DNA from 4 places in the Shewanella sp. 8A genome. Region 1 is predicted to be linked to each of the others. Evidence: predicted binding sites of a transcription regulator. Region 1 holds the regulator's gene; each other region holds the start of a gene.

Region 1 (3,215 bases):
ATACGGGTCCACGCCTCGTTGATAAACCCTGGGTTAGCATCTTTTTTCACTGCAAAATCTGGTACCCACCATGAATGGATAACATCTTCAGAAGTCATCAGAAAGCGGATTTTTCTATTTACAGGCAGGACAAGGGGCTTATCGACCTCGAGTAAGTAGTGCTTTCCCTTGGCCTCACTACCTTCGATTTGAGGTCTTGGTGTGGCGAGAATACTGTAAAACTCAATATCTTGATCGAAATAGCTGTAATGCCACTTCCATTGCGATCCTGTGACTTTTACCGTGAGATCGGCATTGCTGGGGTCTTCCATGGCAATCAGAGTTTTAGTTGCCGGAATCGCCATTAAGATCAGAATGATAAAGGGAATTATCGTCCAAGCGATCTCAACTTTTGTACTCTCATGGAAGTGTGACGCGACCGCGCCCTTGGATTTTCTGTGGTTGATCATGGCATAAATCATCACGCCAAAAACCACTAAGCCTATCGCGCAGCAGATATACAGAATCGTCATGTGCAGGTGGTATACCTTGCCACTGATTTCTGTTACGCCAGGCGTCATATTGAACCGCATGTCTGCTGCGGCCAACGGTGGGGCGAATAGCACCACGAGTAAACAATACAACCATTGCTTCACAAGACTTCTCCTCTGCTAATTGCAAATAGCAACTACAAAGAAGAGCAACACAGTAAGTCTCAACTCTATGCAAACTCTTCAGTTCCCAAAAAAGTGTTTCTGACTTCAACGTGCGTTGGCGGCTTACTTATGATCAAGTATTGTTACTGCTGTTATTAGCCACACTGGCACATACTGCTGAATAAACCCATTATTCTCAATTCTTGTGGGCGAGCGATATTCGAAAATAACGCGATATTTCTGCCTAAACAGGCCATATATCATGTGCGCCTAAATCAAACATACTTGCTGTTTAAAAATTGATCAAGATCACTTCTTTTTCTAATTGTCTGAAAAATTGCCAAAAAAAAGCCTCACATTCACAGGTGAGGCGGCTTTCAAGGCTAAATACGGTGTGAAAAATTTTTAATGAACAGAGCTGAAAAATGCGGGTTGAGTAAATTTAGCCGATTGTGTGAGATTGGTGCTAGAAGGTTGGTCATTCGTTGAACCTTCAAGCACGATACCCATTGCACGTGCGCTCTTTGCTACAATTTGTAGGCGACGATTATCGCGAGTATCTAGGGCGTTAATCCAAGTAATCACTGCGCTAGATGTGCCACTGGTTAAGGCTTTTTCCATCGCCCAAAGGGTTTCGACCTCATCTTTTGCGTGAACCAATAGTACGCGATCCATGCGCACACCTGCGTTTGCTAATAGCTGCTTGTAGCCAATACTAGGTGGGTTGATGAGCACTATCCATCTTCCCTGTTGGCTCAGTTGGGCAAGTTGTTTGCTCAGCTGTGTCAGCTCTTGGCGCCCTTGGCTCTGAGTTGGCATAGTGACTATTGATGTATGCTGCCAGTCGGTCTCTGTATCTCGAACCGTATCGAGCCATAAACCGGGGTGACGCGGGGCATTACCTAATAGTTTGTTCATAGCCAATCTCCGTTGCGGATCACCCCTACGGCGAGCCCTTCAATTGTTAGACTTTGGAAACTCAAATCGACTTTAATCGGTGAATAGTCTTCATTCTCGGCATGTAGGTAGACTAAATTACCTTTTTTTTCAAAGCGTTTTACGGTTACATCATCATCAACGCGAGCAACAACAACTTGTCCATTGCGCGCTTGTTGTACTTTATGAACGGCAAGCAGGTCACCCTCAAGGATGCCGATATTCTTCATACTGTCGCCTTTTACGCGCAGCAGGAAATCGGCAGCAGGGTGGAACATGCTGGGGTCGACTTGGTAATACTGTTCGACATGCTCTTGGGCGAGAATAGGTTCACCCGCTGCCACTTGGCCGATAAGTGGCAAGCCTGTTTCGCGGTTATCTTCTTCCTCTACAGGGAGACGGATCCCGCGGGAAGTACCAGGCATGATCTCGATGCAGCCTTTTTTCGCCAATGCCTTAAGGTGTTCTTCTGCGGCATTTGCACTTTTAAAACCCAAACGGGTGGCAATTTCGGCCCGAGTGGGTGGCATGCCAGTCTCGGCAATATTACGTTTAATCAGCTCTAAAATTTCGGCTTGGCGTGGCGTCAACGGTCTCATGGTCTTTCCTGTTTTTCTATACAGTTACTGTTAGTATATACAGTATTATTTGTAGTGCAAGTATTAACCACTTTTAACTTGGTCAGCTAGATCTGCAAATAACCGTAATCGTCATCTATGGGGTGAATGCCATTTGCACGGCAGCAATAAATGGCGTTGCCTAAAGTGCGTTACTAAGTCATTAAAATCAGCCGCTGAATCCTGCATCTTTAGGTTGTTTGGGTATATTCTCTAGAATCTGGTATTCTATGGGGCTAATGAACGTACTTACATTGCATAAGAATAATGCCTAAACAAGACTCTCTTTGGTTGAAATCATTACGTTGGATCCAAAAGCACTTAGTGCACACTATTGTTGTGCCACAGGATCCCTTTGCCGATCTGAATCTGGATGCCTCCAGACCGCTTGCTTATGTAATGAAAACAGAATCCCTGAGTGATATTGCTGCGTTAAGCGAGATCACCACGAAACTTGGTTTGCCAAGCCCTTACGAGCCGCTGGTGGTGAATGGCGTTGTGGCGCCACGGGTGGTATGCCTTGAAGGTCGTAAGCCCTTATTTGGTGAACGCGCCAGCAATGAGCCATTCCTCGAATGTTTTATGCGTTTGTTGGCCGTCCATAAGGAAAAGCCAGAGTTAGATATCCAGCTGGTGCCTGTGAGTCTGTATTGGGGTCGTACTCCGGGTAAAGAAGACGACACCATGAAGGCGGCAGTGCTTGAGCGCGAGAACCCTACTTGGTTACGCAAGTGTTTGATGATCTTATTTTTAGGTCGTCATAACTTTGTGCAATTTTCTAATGCGGTATCGCTGCGTTACATGGCCGACGAACATGGAACCGATATGGGCATTGCCCATAAATTGGCTCGAGTAGCGAGAGTGCATTTCCGTCGCCAACGTAAGGTGATGACGGGGCCTGTGTTGCCTAATCGTCAGGCGTTATTCCATTCCTTGCTGAAATCTGAATCCTTACGTAAGGCGATTCAGGAAGAAGCCGCGAGCAAGAAGATTTCTGAAACCCAAGCGCGTGAAACGGCAATTGAAT
Region 2 (3,215 bases), on a different contig from region 1:
TTGGCAGGACGCTCAGTCTTGCGGGCAGGAACAGCTACTTTCTTAGGGGCCTTTTTCGCTGGAGCTTTGCCAGCCGGAGCCACTTTGGCAGCTTGAGCAGCACGCTTAGCTTTGGCTTTTTCTTGGCTTTCTTTCAACATGGCTTGAGCATGATCGATATGTTCTTGCTCTAGCTCGCCACAAGGTTGACCATCAAGATCCACACGCTGGGCACCAGCTTTTACCGATTTGAGGTAACGCCAACTGCTAGTGTAGCGTCTTAACGCCACGCGCAATTGAGTTTTACTGACTTTAGAATCATCAGCCAACCTTTCAGCCAAATCTTGAAACAATCCGATTTTTAATGGCTTAGTTTCACCTTCAGCAATAAAGCACAAAGGAAATGTTTCATACAAATACGCCAAAATTGCGTTGGTGTCGGTCAACTTATCTGTTGATTCCATCATTACTTCCACAGTTAAAAAGGGACATCGAATTCGAGGTGATATAAATCAGCTTCTTACGTGTCGTTTATCTTGGTTAAGCTCACAATTGAGCCAAAGTACAAATTAACATTCTCGCCGAGTTAACTAAAGTTAAAAAATATCAGTTAACCATTTTTTACGGCTAAACCTCTCAGGTTTATTCGGGCCATGCCCAAACAAGCCTTATCAGGGCATGCGCTATTATAAGGCGCACGCCACCGATTGCGACTATGAATTATGCGTTATTGTACGCAAATTAAGCAAATAGGCAGTTTTCGAAGCTTTTTACCAATAATTCCAAGCCCTTTTGGTCTTCTTCGTCAAAGCGGTCAAAAATAGGGCTATCAATATCCAGTACAGCAATCACCTGACCATTAGCGCGAACAGGGATAACAATTTCGGAATTACTGGCCGCATCGCAGGCGATATGTCCATCGAATTGATGCACATCGGCAACCCGTTGAGTTTGATTAGCCAGTGCTGCAGTGCCACACACGCCTTTCCCCATCGGAATGCGGGTACAAGCCACTTTACCTTGGAATGGGCCTAATACTAACTGTTCGCCGCGCATAACGTAAAAACCTACCCAGTTTAGTTCGGTTAGGTTGTCATTAAGCAGGGCTGAAAAGTTAGCCATGGCAGCCACTAAATCATCTTCGCCTTCGAGTAACGCTAACGCTTGACGGTTCAGTGATTCATAAAATTGCGGTTTCATATGCTTCCTAAAAATTATTCAGCAGCATCGTCCTTCTTAGACGCTTTTTTGGCTGTGTTTGGTTTTGTTGGCGTACTATTAACTTGAACCACGCCTTTAAGCAAGTTTGTTAGCTCATCTTTATTGTTAGCAAAATAGAATGCGAGCTGTTCGGTTAGACTTTCATCAATCCCAAGTTCCGCTTTCTGAATAAATGGAATGAGGTTATCAGCGATGTCGAGCATCTTATCGTAGGCATCAGCCTCCTTTTTCGATGTGAATGTCATCTTTTCTACCCCTTCTCTTACCACGACAAACTGTGTAATAACTGCCATGACCGCCCTCGCACTGTTTTTATATACAGTAACCAGAATGACATAAAGTGAACTAGTGATGCAAGTGTTCTGATTATTCTGATATTATGACTGCGCTTTATGTTGTGGAGATGGGTCAATCAATTTGATATCTCACCTTATAATTTGTTGTTTTCGGATTATTTGCTCAATCTCAGTGGCTTTGGGGCTAATATAATATTTTTATATGCATGACAATATAGCAGAAAACTCTGTAATCCTCTGTCGTTCCTGCGACTTGGCCATTCGGAAACGTGCCCTCCCAACTGGGGTCAGAGCGTTGTGTCCGCGTTGCAACACCGCACTTTATGACACCCCATACTGTTCAGTAAATGGCATGTTGGCACTGTGCATTACCGCGTTGGTGTTCTATTTTCCTGCTAACTTTTTTCCTGTGCTAGAAATCCATTTTCTGGGCAGTATTCGCACAACAACGGTATTTCAAGGCGCTTTTGCCGTCTTCGATCAAGGTTATTGGGTGGTCGGATTAGCCGTCCTTGCTGCCGCAGTGGTTGGCCCTGGTTTATTGATCCTATCGATTCTTGCGCAAATTTTGATTATAAAATGGGGGCTTGCGAGCCCATTTTGGCGCCATAGTCTCAAACAATTACTCACATTTCAGGGGTTCCTTTCGCAGCTGACAATGCTTGAGATTTATGTGATTAGCTTCCTCGTCTCATCATTTCAATTGTCTGATTTTTCGGATATTTATTTTGGAATGGGTACCTTTTGCTTCACCATGCTTTTTTTAGTCACCCTGTTTTTACAGCGTGAATACGATATTGAGCATATGTGGGGTCTTCTTATGCAGGAACATCTCTGATATGAAGCAGCAAGGAAAGGATTTAGGCCTGTGTTTGTGCCGCGTTTGTAGGCAACTCAATAGCAGTGAGGATAGCCACTGTAGTCGTTGTGAGTCAGAATTACAGGTCCGCGATTACAACAGCTTACAAAAAAGTTGGGCGCTGCTTATTACTGCCGCCATTTTATTGGTTCCAGCCAACCTCTATCCCATTACGGTGCTCACCAATCAGGGAAAGGTACGTCACGATACGATCTTTTCCGGAATTGTTCATTTAGTCCAATCGGATATGTTACCCATCGCCATTATTGTGTTTATTGCCAGTATTTTAGTGCCTTGGGTAAAGATTATCGGCTTAGCCACTTATCTGTGTGCTATCAGTTTCAACCTGCCAATTTCGAAGCAAAAACTTATGGTGGGATTTCATGTTATTGAGTGGATTGGCCGCTGGTCGATGCTCGATTTATTTGTGATCTCGCTGACCGTTGCCCTGGTGAATATGGGGCAATTACTCGATGCAAAGCCTGCACCCGCGGCCACGGCATTTGCATTGGTGATTTTACTGACGCAACTTGCCGCAAAAGTTTTAGACACTCGTTTACTCTGGGATCGACTGGAACCTCAAGATGACACAAATTGAATCGCCAAAAGTTGTGAAGAAAAAGCTCTTTTCGCCGATTTGGCTGCTCCCGATTGTGGCGCTCGCGCTTGGCGCATGGCTGGGTATTAAGAGCATCAAAGAATCGGGCATTGAAATTCAAATCCACTTCCCCAGTGCCACTGGGATCGACGTGGGCAAAACCTTAGTCAAATACCAAGGCTTAACCGTTGGTAAGGTAAAAGATATCGGTATTGATGATGATCTTAAAGGCGTTAACGTGAAGGTGATGATGGACTATCGC
Region 3 (3,215 bases), on a different contig from region 1:
ATCGCTATTTTAAGTTAGGTAATAACTTGAACCAGCGCGATGTGATTGCCGTGCGTCGTACTGTGTCTGGATTATTGAAGCTGCTGCATCCCCATGGTGTATTTGATAAAGAAGATGTGCGCCGTTGTTTGACCTACGCACTGGAGCTACGTCGGCGTATCAAGGAGCAGCTCAAGAAACTCGGCGGGATGGAGTTTTTTGATGTGCATTTTAGTTACCTTGATAATCAGACTCTCGAAGAGTTTTTTGTCAATGTACCAGAGCAGGGCGGCAGCCAGCTGATCCCCGAAGGGTTGGGTAAACCTGGTGTAGTGCATATGGTGACGAAAGGGGGCACGGGTCAACTGGGGCTTTATCGTTTTGAAACTCAAATGACGCCAGGTAATGGCAGGCACTCAACCTCAGGCCTTGGCTCAAATACGCCTGCAAAGGAAGCCATTCGAGTCGGGTTTGATTACTTTAAGGGTAACCTGAATCGAATTAGTGCCACCGCTAAGTTTTCAGAGCATGAATACCATCTTCATGTCGTAGAGCTTCACAACTCAGGCCCAAGCACTAAAACCAGCCTTGCTGCGCTGGTGGCATTTTGTTCCATCTTGATGAGCAAACCTGTGCAGGAGCAAATGGTGGTTCTTGGGGACATGACGCTCGGTGGTGTGGTCAATCCGGTAGAAGATCTGGCAGGCAGTTTACAGTTGGCCATGGACAGCGGCGGCAAGCGAGTATTACTGCCCATGGCCTCCGCCTCGGATATTCCAACCGTACCGGCGGAGATCTTCTCCAAGTTTCAAATCAGCTTTTATGCCGATCCTGTGGATGCAGTTTATAAAGCACTGGGAGTGAATTAGCCATTTGAGGTGATGCCGACCAGATAAGACAGATAATCTTTAGGTTCTTATATCTCAGATTGTCAAACTAGGCCTGGGGTCTGTCATGTTTAAAAGATCTTCATTGGCTTCGTCTATCGCGTTAACAAGAGAGCTCAGTTTAGGCTAATGGTCCTGCGATGTTGGCAAATCTGGTTGGTTGAATAGAACGTTAAAAGTTTCAAAAGGAGTATTAATGGAATTATCGACCTTTTCTGATTTACAAGTTGCGCTTGATCATTTTAATAATGACTATCCTAGACCACATGGTAAAGTTGAATTGACCGATCTCTTGGATATATCTGTCGAAAAGAATGCAACTTGGCCTAGTAACGAAAGCCCTGGAGTGTATATTTTTTTGAATAGAGAGAAAAAGCTCACTTATATTGGTAAGGCTTCGTTTGGTAACTGCATTGGTGCTAGATTAAATTCAAGATTTTACACAACCTGGGTCCCCAAAAAATCTGAGTCTGAAGGTTGTGTTTATATCACGACGATTCCTCTACCCAGAGAGTTTGCATTTGAAGCTCCAGCAATAGAGGAATACTTGCTTGGGGCATTAAGAACTAGGTCTAATCATATCGGAAGTCGTTAACTAAATCACATGCAGTGGGACTCAGCACATAGATCGAGTTGAGTCATGTGCAATTCATACCACCAGCAATTCACTTCAGGTTTAAGGTTAACTCGCTAAGGAGTAAGCTAATCTCTAAATCAGTAGAGTTAAACTTGCCAGCCGCATGATTACTGCTAAAATAACTGTATATTTAACCAGTGGTGTTAGTTATGCGTATCATACCAATCTATGCAAGTGCAGGGCTCACAGGGTTTGAAAGCCCTGCAGAAGAGTATCGCCAGCTTGGCCTGAGTTTAGATCAACTCCTGATTATTCATCCAAACGCGACCTTTATGGGGTTTGCTCGGGGGGATTCAATGCAGGGCGTTGGCATTTATTTTGGTGACTTGTTGATAGTCGATCGTCATGAAACGGCCCGTGATGGTGATGTGATTGTTGCCAATTATAACGGCGAGTTTGTGTGTAAAATTATCGATAAAACTCGCCGCTTACTGCTATCCGCAAATGAGCAGTTTCAACCTAAACCAATCCATGATTACGACACCTTTAACATCGAAGGCGTAGTCGTGAGTTCAATTCGTTTTCATCGACAAAATCCAACACTCGCTAATCTAAAATGTTTGCTTTAGTCGATGCCAACAGCTTTTATTGCAGCGCCGAGCAGGTGTTTCGCCCTGACTGGCGCGGCAAACCTATCATTATCCTTAGCAATAATGACGGTTGTATTGTGGCGGCTAATCGTCAGGCTAAGGAGTTGGGGATCCCCAAGTTTGCACCTTACTTTGAATTTAAGGACCAGTGCCAAAAATTAGGGGTAATTGCCTGCTCAAGCAATTATGAACTCTATGCAGATCTATCCACCAAGATGATGAATATCATTGGCCGTTTTGCACCTGAGCAGCATGTCTACTCTATTGATGAAAGTTTTTTGTCTTTTAAGCATTGCCCCGCAATCAAGTCGTTATTTGAACAAGGGCAGTTAATTCGCCGTGCAGTGTGGAAAGAAGCCCGCTTACCCGTCTGTGTTGGTATAGGTGCTACCTTAACGCTGGCCAAGCTGGCAAATCACGCCGCCAAAAAATTACCCGGTTATAACGGTGTTTGCGTAATAAATAATGAGCCAGACCGACTCGCTATTTTAAAGTCGGTAGAAGTGGGCGAGGTATGGGGGATTGGTCGCCGCATCAGTAAAAAGCTGGCACTAATGGAAATTAATACCGCTTATGATCTGGCAAGAATGCCGGCAGGACTCGCCCGCAAACAATTTAATATCGAGATTGAACGCACCGTAAGAGAACTCAACGGCCAAGCATGTAAACAATGGGATGAGGCAAGGGCAGATAAAAAGCAGATATTCTCGACTCGCAGTGTGGGTGAACGCATCACTGATTACCAACAACTCCACCAAGCCTTAAGCAAGCATATTGGCATTGCGGCCGTTAAAGCCAGAAAGCAAGGTTCGTTATGTAAAACCATGCTGTTGTTCGCCAATAACTCACCCTATGATGAGCATCCAACAGGGGCCAAGATATTAGTAAATTTTCCCTGTGCCACCAATTGCAGCGCCGAGCTCACCCACGCAATGAGCGCGGCCGCTCCTAAATTGTTTAGGCAAGGGGTACGCTATTATAAAATCGGTGTGGGCTTGTTAGATTTAGTCAGCGAAAAACACAATCAGTTTGATTTATTTAATGCACCTACCGCCAACCCTCAATTAATGCAGGCCCTCGATAGCATTAATCATCGCTATGGCACCGATACTTTATTCCTTG
Region 4 (3,215 bases), on a different contig from region 1:
GACAGTCAGCATACCAATCTGTTGTTCCTGATACATAATTGGGTAACGAAACAGAGTTTGTCGAGAATCCTTAGCGTGAATCGCCTTGCCCAACTGCATGGCTACGCCATCGATACTCTCTAAATTGACACTCGACACCATCGGCATCATGCCCAAGCCTGAAAGCAAATCAGATAACAGACCATGGTCCACATCCCAAAGTGACTTAGCAATAGTGGGTAAGATCGATTCGGAATATTCACGAATATCGGCAGTTGTATTATCAATGCTTTCTTGATAATTCCAGACTAACTGCACCAGCATGGTCAGGACAGCAAAAAATGAGCTCACCCCAATAATAGTGAGCGTCATTCTATGACTGATGGAATGATTACGATGCTTCATGAATACCTATTAATTACTGTTGTGATAACTTATCCACTATTTGTGTCTTAAAAATCCCAGCCCAATCCCTTGCAACTAACTTCTGATAAAAAGCTGAATCGGGATTAAGTACCCTAAAGAGTTCTATATCCTCATAGGAGGAATAACGTTGGGTCTCTTGGTATTGTTTGAGCTGAATTAACCCTAAAGCACCCGCTAAAAAATGCCCACCTCCCAGAGCACTCACTTTACGTTCTTGGCAGAGCGACAAAATCTCAGGGGAAGTATTAATCGAACTGACCAGTACATCACGTCCAGGTTCAAGGCCCTTTTCGCGGAGTGCTTTTACCACTCCGATAGCCATTTTATCGTTCGCCGTCCAGATTAAGGTTAAATCCGGATAACGGCTGAGCAAGGTTAATGTTTGATCATAAGCAATATCTTCACGCCATTGACCATATACCGTTTGAGTAACAATAACATTGGGTTGCATAAAGAAATAATCATTAGCGCCTTGAGTTCTTAACACTGATGCGGGCGTAGATTTATCGCCCGAGATTAATAAAACCTTAGCCTTTTTATTTTCTAAACGACTTAGCAAATTTTTAGCGGTATCAGCACCAATAGCATAGTTATCTGGGATAATCGCTGGTAATAAATAAGTTTGCCAATGTGGATCTGCCAATAAGTGTTCTCGCTCGGCGACAGAAATATCATTTAAAATCAATTGAACATATATGGGATACTGATAAAGCATCTGCAACATTTTTATCGCAGACTGCTTCTCATTCACTAAAATAATATGAGTAGGAAGTGATGGGTGAGATTTTAATAACGTTTCTAATTGAGCAATCATTTTAAAGTGATTGCGATCTGAATGTATGATTTGCAAATTAATATCAAGCTTTGATGAAGCCACCTGCATTAATTTATCGACATCACCCCAAAAGCTATCCGTAACCGCGCCCGGATTAAAAAAAACCACATCCAATTTAGCCCACGCAGGCAAAGCAAAACACAGTATGCCTATCCATAAACAACGTAAACATAATAGATGCAAAGGCGAGTACTCCTCGACCGTGTTTCCCCGCATGTGATCCATCACAGAGGTCACTTTATTATTATCGATTCACAACCTTGTTACCGCATAATTACCAAAACAACTCAATGGCAACCAACACTTCGATTAAACCACAAAATAACAAAAAGTGTACTTTATAATAAAGAATATTAATTTTCGCTCCTGTTTTAAGCTCGAAATTATAGAATATTCATTTAATATTAATAAGATAACTCGACGTATAAGATAAGAGGCTATTTTTAATCCCAATATTAGGGCGTGTTGACGTTTCGAGATTAGATTTTGTTCGTTCTGGCAAGTTCGTGCTCGCGAAACGAGGAATGATGTGTAGTTATTCTACTCAAATGACGAGCGGCTCTTATGACAGAAAGTAAGAGCAAGAGCTTGCCAGACGACCCCTTCTGGCAGCATTTGGCTGGCTTTTCTGCCGCGTTATCGTCCGTTTATGTAGAATAACTACACGGCACGGACTTTGCCTTGCATAAAAGCCAGCCTAATTGCTGCAAAAATAACCCTGAAACGTCAACACGCCCTAATCATTCAGCCTCTTTACATAGCGCACTTAACCACAGTCGATCCCCCAAGATTGCCTTACGTTTATTCTCTGTTAGTATATGTATAAATTCACAGTGATTGAGTGCTAACGACTTGCAGCAATTGGATCTTGTTCCGATCACCGAACTCAAGGGCGTCGCCAAAAGAGTCGCGGAAAAACTCGCCAAACTCGGCATCACAACAGTACAAGATCTGCTGTTTCACTTGCCCCTGCGCTACGAAGACCGCACGCAAATCTATCCCATCGCCGCACTCATGCCCGGAAATTACGGCACCATTGAGGCCGAAATCCAGTCGACTCAAATCCTTCAAGGCCGTAAACGTATGCTCGTCTGCAATGTGCGTGACAATACTGGCAGCATGAGCCTACGCTTTTTTAACTTTTCAATGGCGCAGCGCAATGCGATGCAAAATGGATTAATGATCCGTGCCTATGGCGAAATTCGTCGCGGCAATCATCAAGCGGAAATAGTCCACCCCGAATATAAAATCGTCTATCCGGGTGAGGATATTCACCTAAGCGATACACTCACGCCGATTTATCCCACCACCGAGGGCTTAAAACAGGCGAGTTGGATTAAGCTCACCGAGCAGGCACTTGAATTATTAGAAGATGGCGGCTTGACCGAGTTATTACCCGCCCATTTGCAGCCGAACAATTTGAGCCTAAAACAGGCGCTGCAAACCCTGCATCGCCCCCATGCGGGAATTTCACAATTTGATTTAGAGCTTGGTCAACACCCCGCGCAGCAGCGACTGGTGCAGGAAGAATTACTCGCCCACAACCTGAGTATGCTTCGTCTCAGGCAACGCAGTAACCTCGACGCCGCCGTGACCATGCATGCCACAGGCCAGCTATTAAATCCCTTTCTCGCCTCACTGCCCTTTAAACCTACAGGCGCGCAGCAACGTGTCGTTGCCGAAATAGGTAAAGATTTAGAGCAACCGCACCCCATGATGCGCTTAGTGCAAGGGGATGTTGGCTCAGGCAAAACCTTAGTCGCCGCCCTCGCCGCCCTTCAAGCGATTGAAAACGGCTATCAAGTGGCCATGATGGCGCCCACCGAATTACTCGCCGAGCAGCATGCAGCTAACTTTGCCGCGTGGTTTGAACCACTAGGATTAAAAGTCGGTTGGCTTGCGGGTAAGCTTAAAGGTAAAGCTCGGGCGCAATCTTTAGAGGATATTGAATCTGGCGCCGCCCAAATGGTGATCG

Evidence for each region. Region 1 encodes LexA, which represses DNA repair genes until DNA is damaged. Its sites were predicted from a motif close to TACTGTATNNNNATACAGTA; they were not measured.
Region 2: M0413_RS09600 (YebG family protein) is a predicted target of LexA. The motif match lies at 1,505-1,524, and genes of this name have one in related genera.
Region 3: M0413_RS08115 (LexA family protein) is a predicted target of LexA. The motif match lies at 1,624-1,643, and genes of this name have one in related genera.
Region 4: recG (ATP-dependent DNA helicase RecG) is a predicted target of LexA. The motif match lies at 2,057-2,076, and genes of this name have one in related genera.

The regions. Positions count from the first base shown of each region.
Region 1 covers NZ_JAMDJP010000009.1:151,032-154,246, forward strand. Annotated here, with positions in the region: gene coxB (cytochrome c oxidase subunit II) at 1-635, opposite strand, end outside; gene M0413_RS09340 (cell division inhibitor SulA) at 1,041-1,553, opposite strand; gene lexA (transcriptional repressor LexA) at 1,550-2,170, opposite strand; gene plsB (glycerol-3-phosphate 1-O-acyltransferase PlsB) at 2,456-3,215, shown strand, end outside.
Region 2 covers NZ_JAMDJP010000010.1:22,481-25,695, reverse strand. Annotated here, with positions in the region: gene proQ (RNA chaperone ProQ) at 1-443, opposite strand, end outside; gene msrC (free L-methionine (R)-S-oxide reductase MsrC) at 721-1,179, opposite strand; gene M0413_RS09600 (YebG family protein) at 1,194-1,493, opposite strand; gene M0413_RS09595 (paraquat-inducible protein A) at 1,699-2,334, shown strand; gene M0413_RS09590 (paraquat-inducible protein A) at 2,336-2,953, shown strand; gene M0413_RS09585 (PqiB family protein) at 2,940-3,215, shown strand, end outside.
Region 3 covers NZ_JAMDJP010000008.1:64,440-67,654, forward strand. Annotated here, with positions in the region: gene brxL (protease Lon-related BREX system protein BrxL) at 1-848, shown strand, start outside; gene M0413_RS08110 (GIY-YIG nuclease family protein) at 1,063-1,461, shown strand; gene M0413_RS08115 (LexA family protein) at 1,653-2,072, shown strand; gene M0413_RS08120 (Y-family DNA polymerase) at 2,060-3,215, shown strand, end outside.
Region 4 covers NZ_JAMDJP010000006.1:47,609-50,823, forward strand. Annotated here, with positions in the region: gene M0413_RS06165 (sensor domain-containing diguanylate cyclase) at 1-384, opposite strand, end outside; gene M0413_RS06170 (ABC transporter substrate-binding protein) at 398-1,423, opposite strand; gene recG (ATP-dependent DNA helicase RecG) at 2,093-3,215, shown strand, end outside.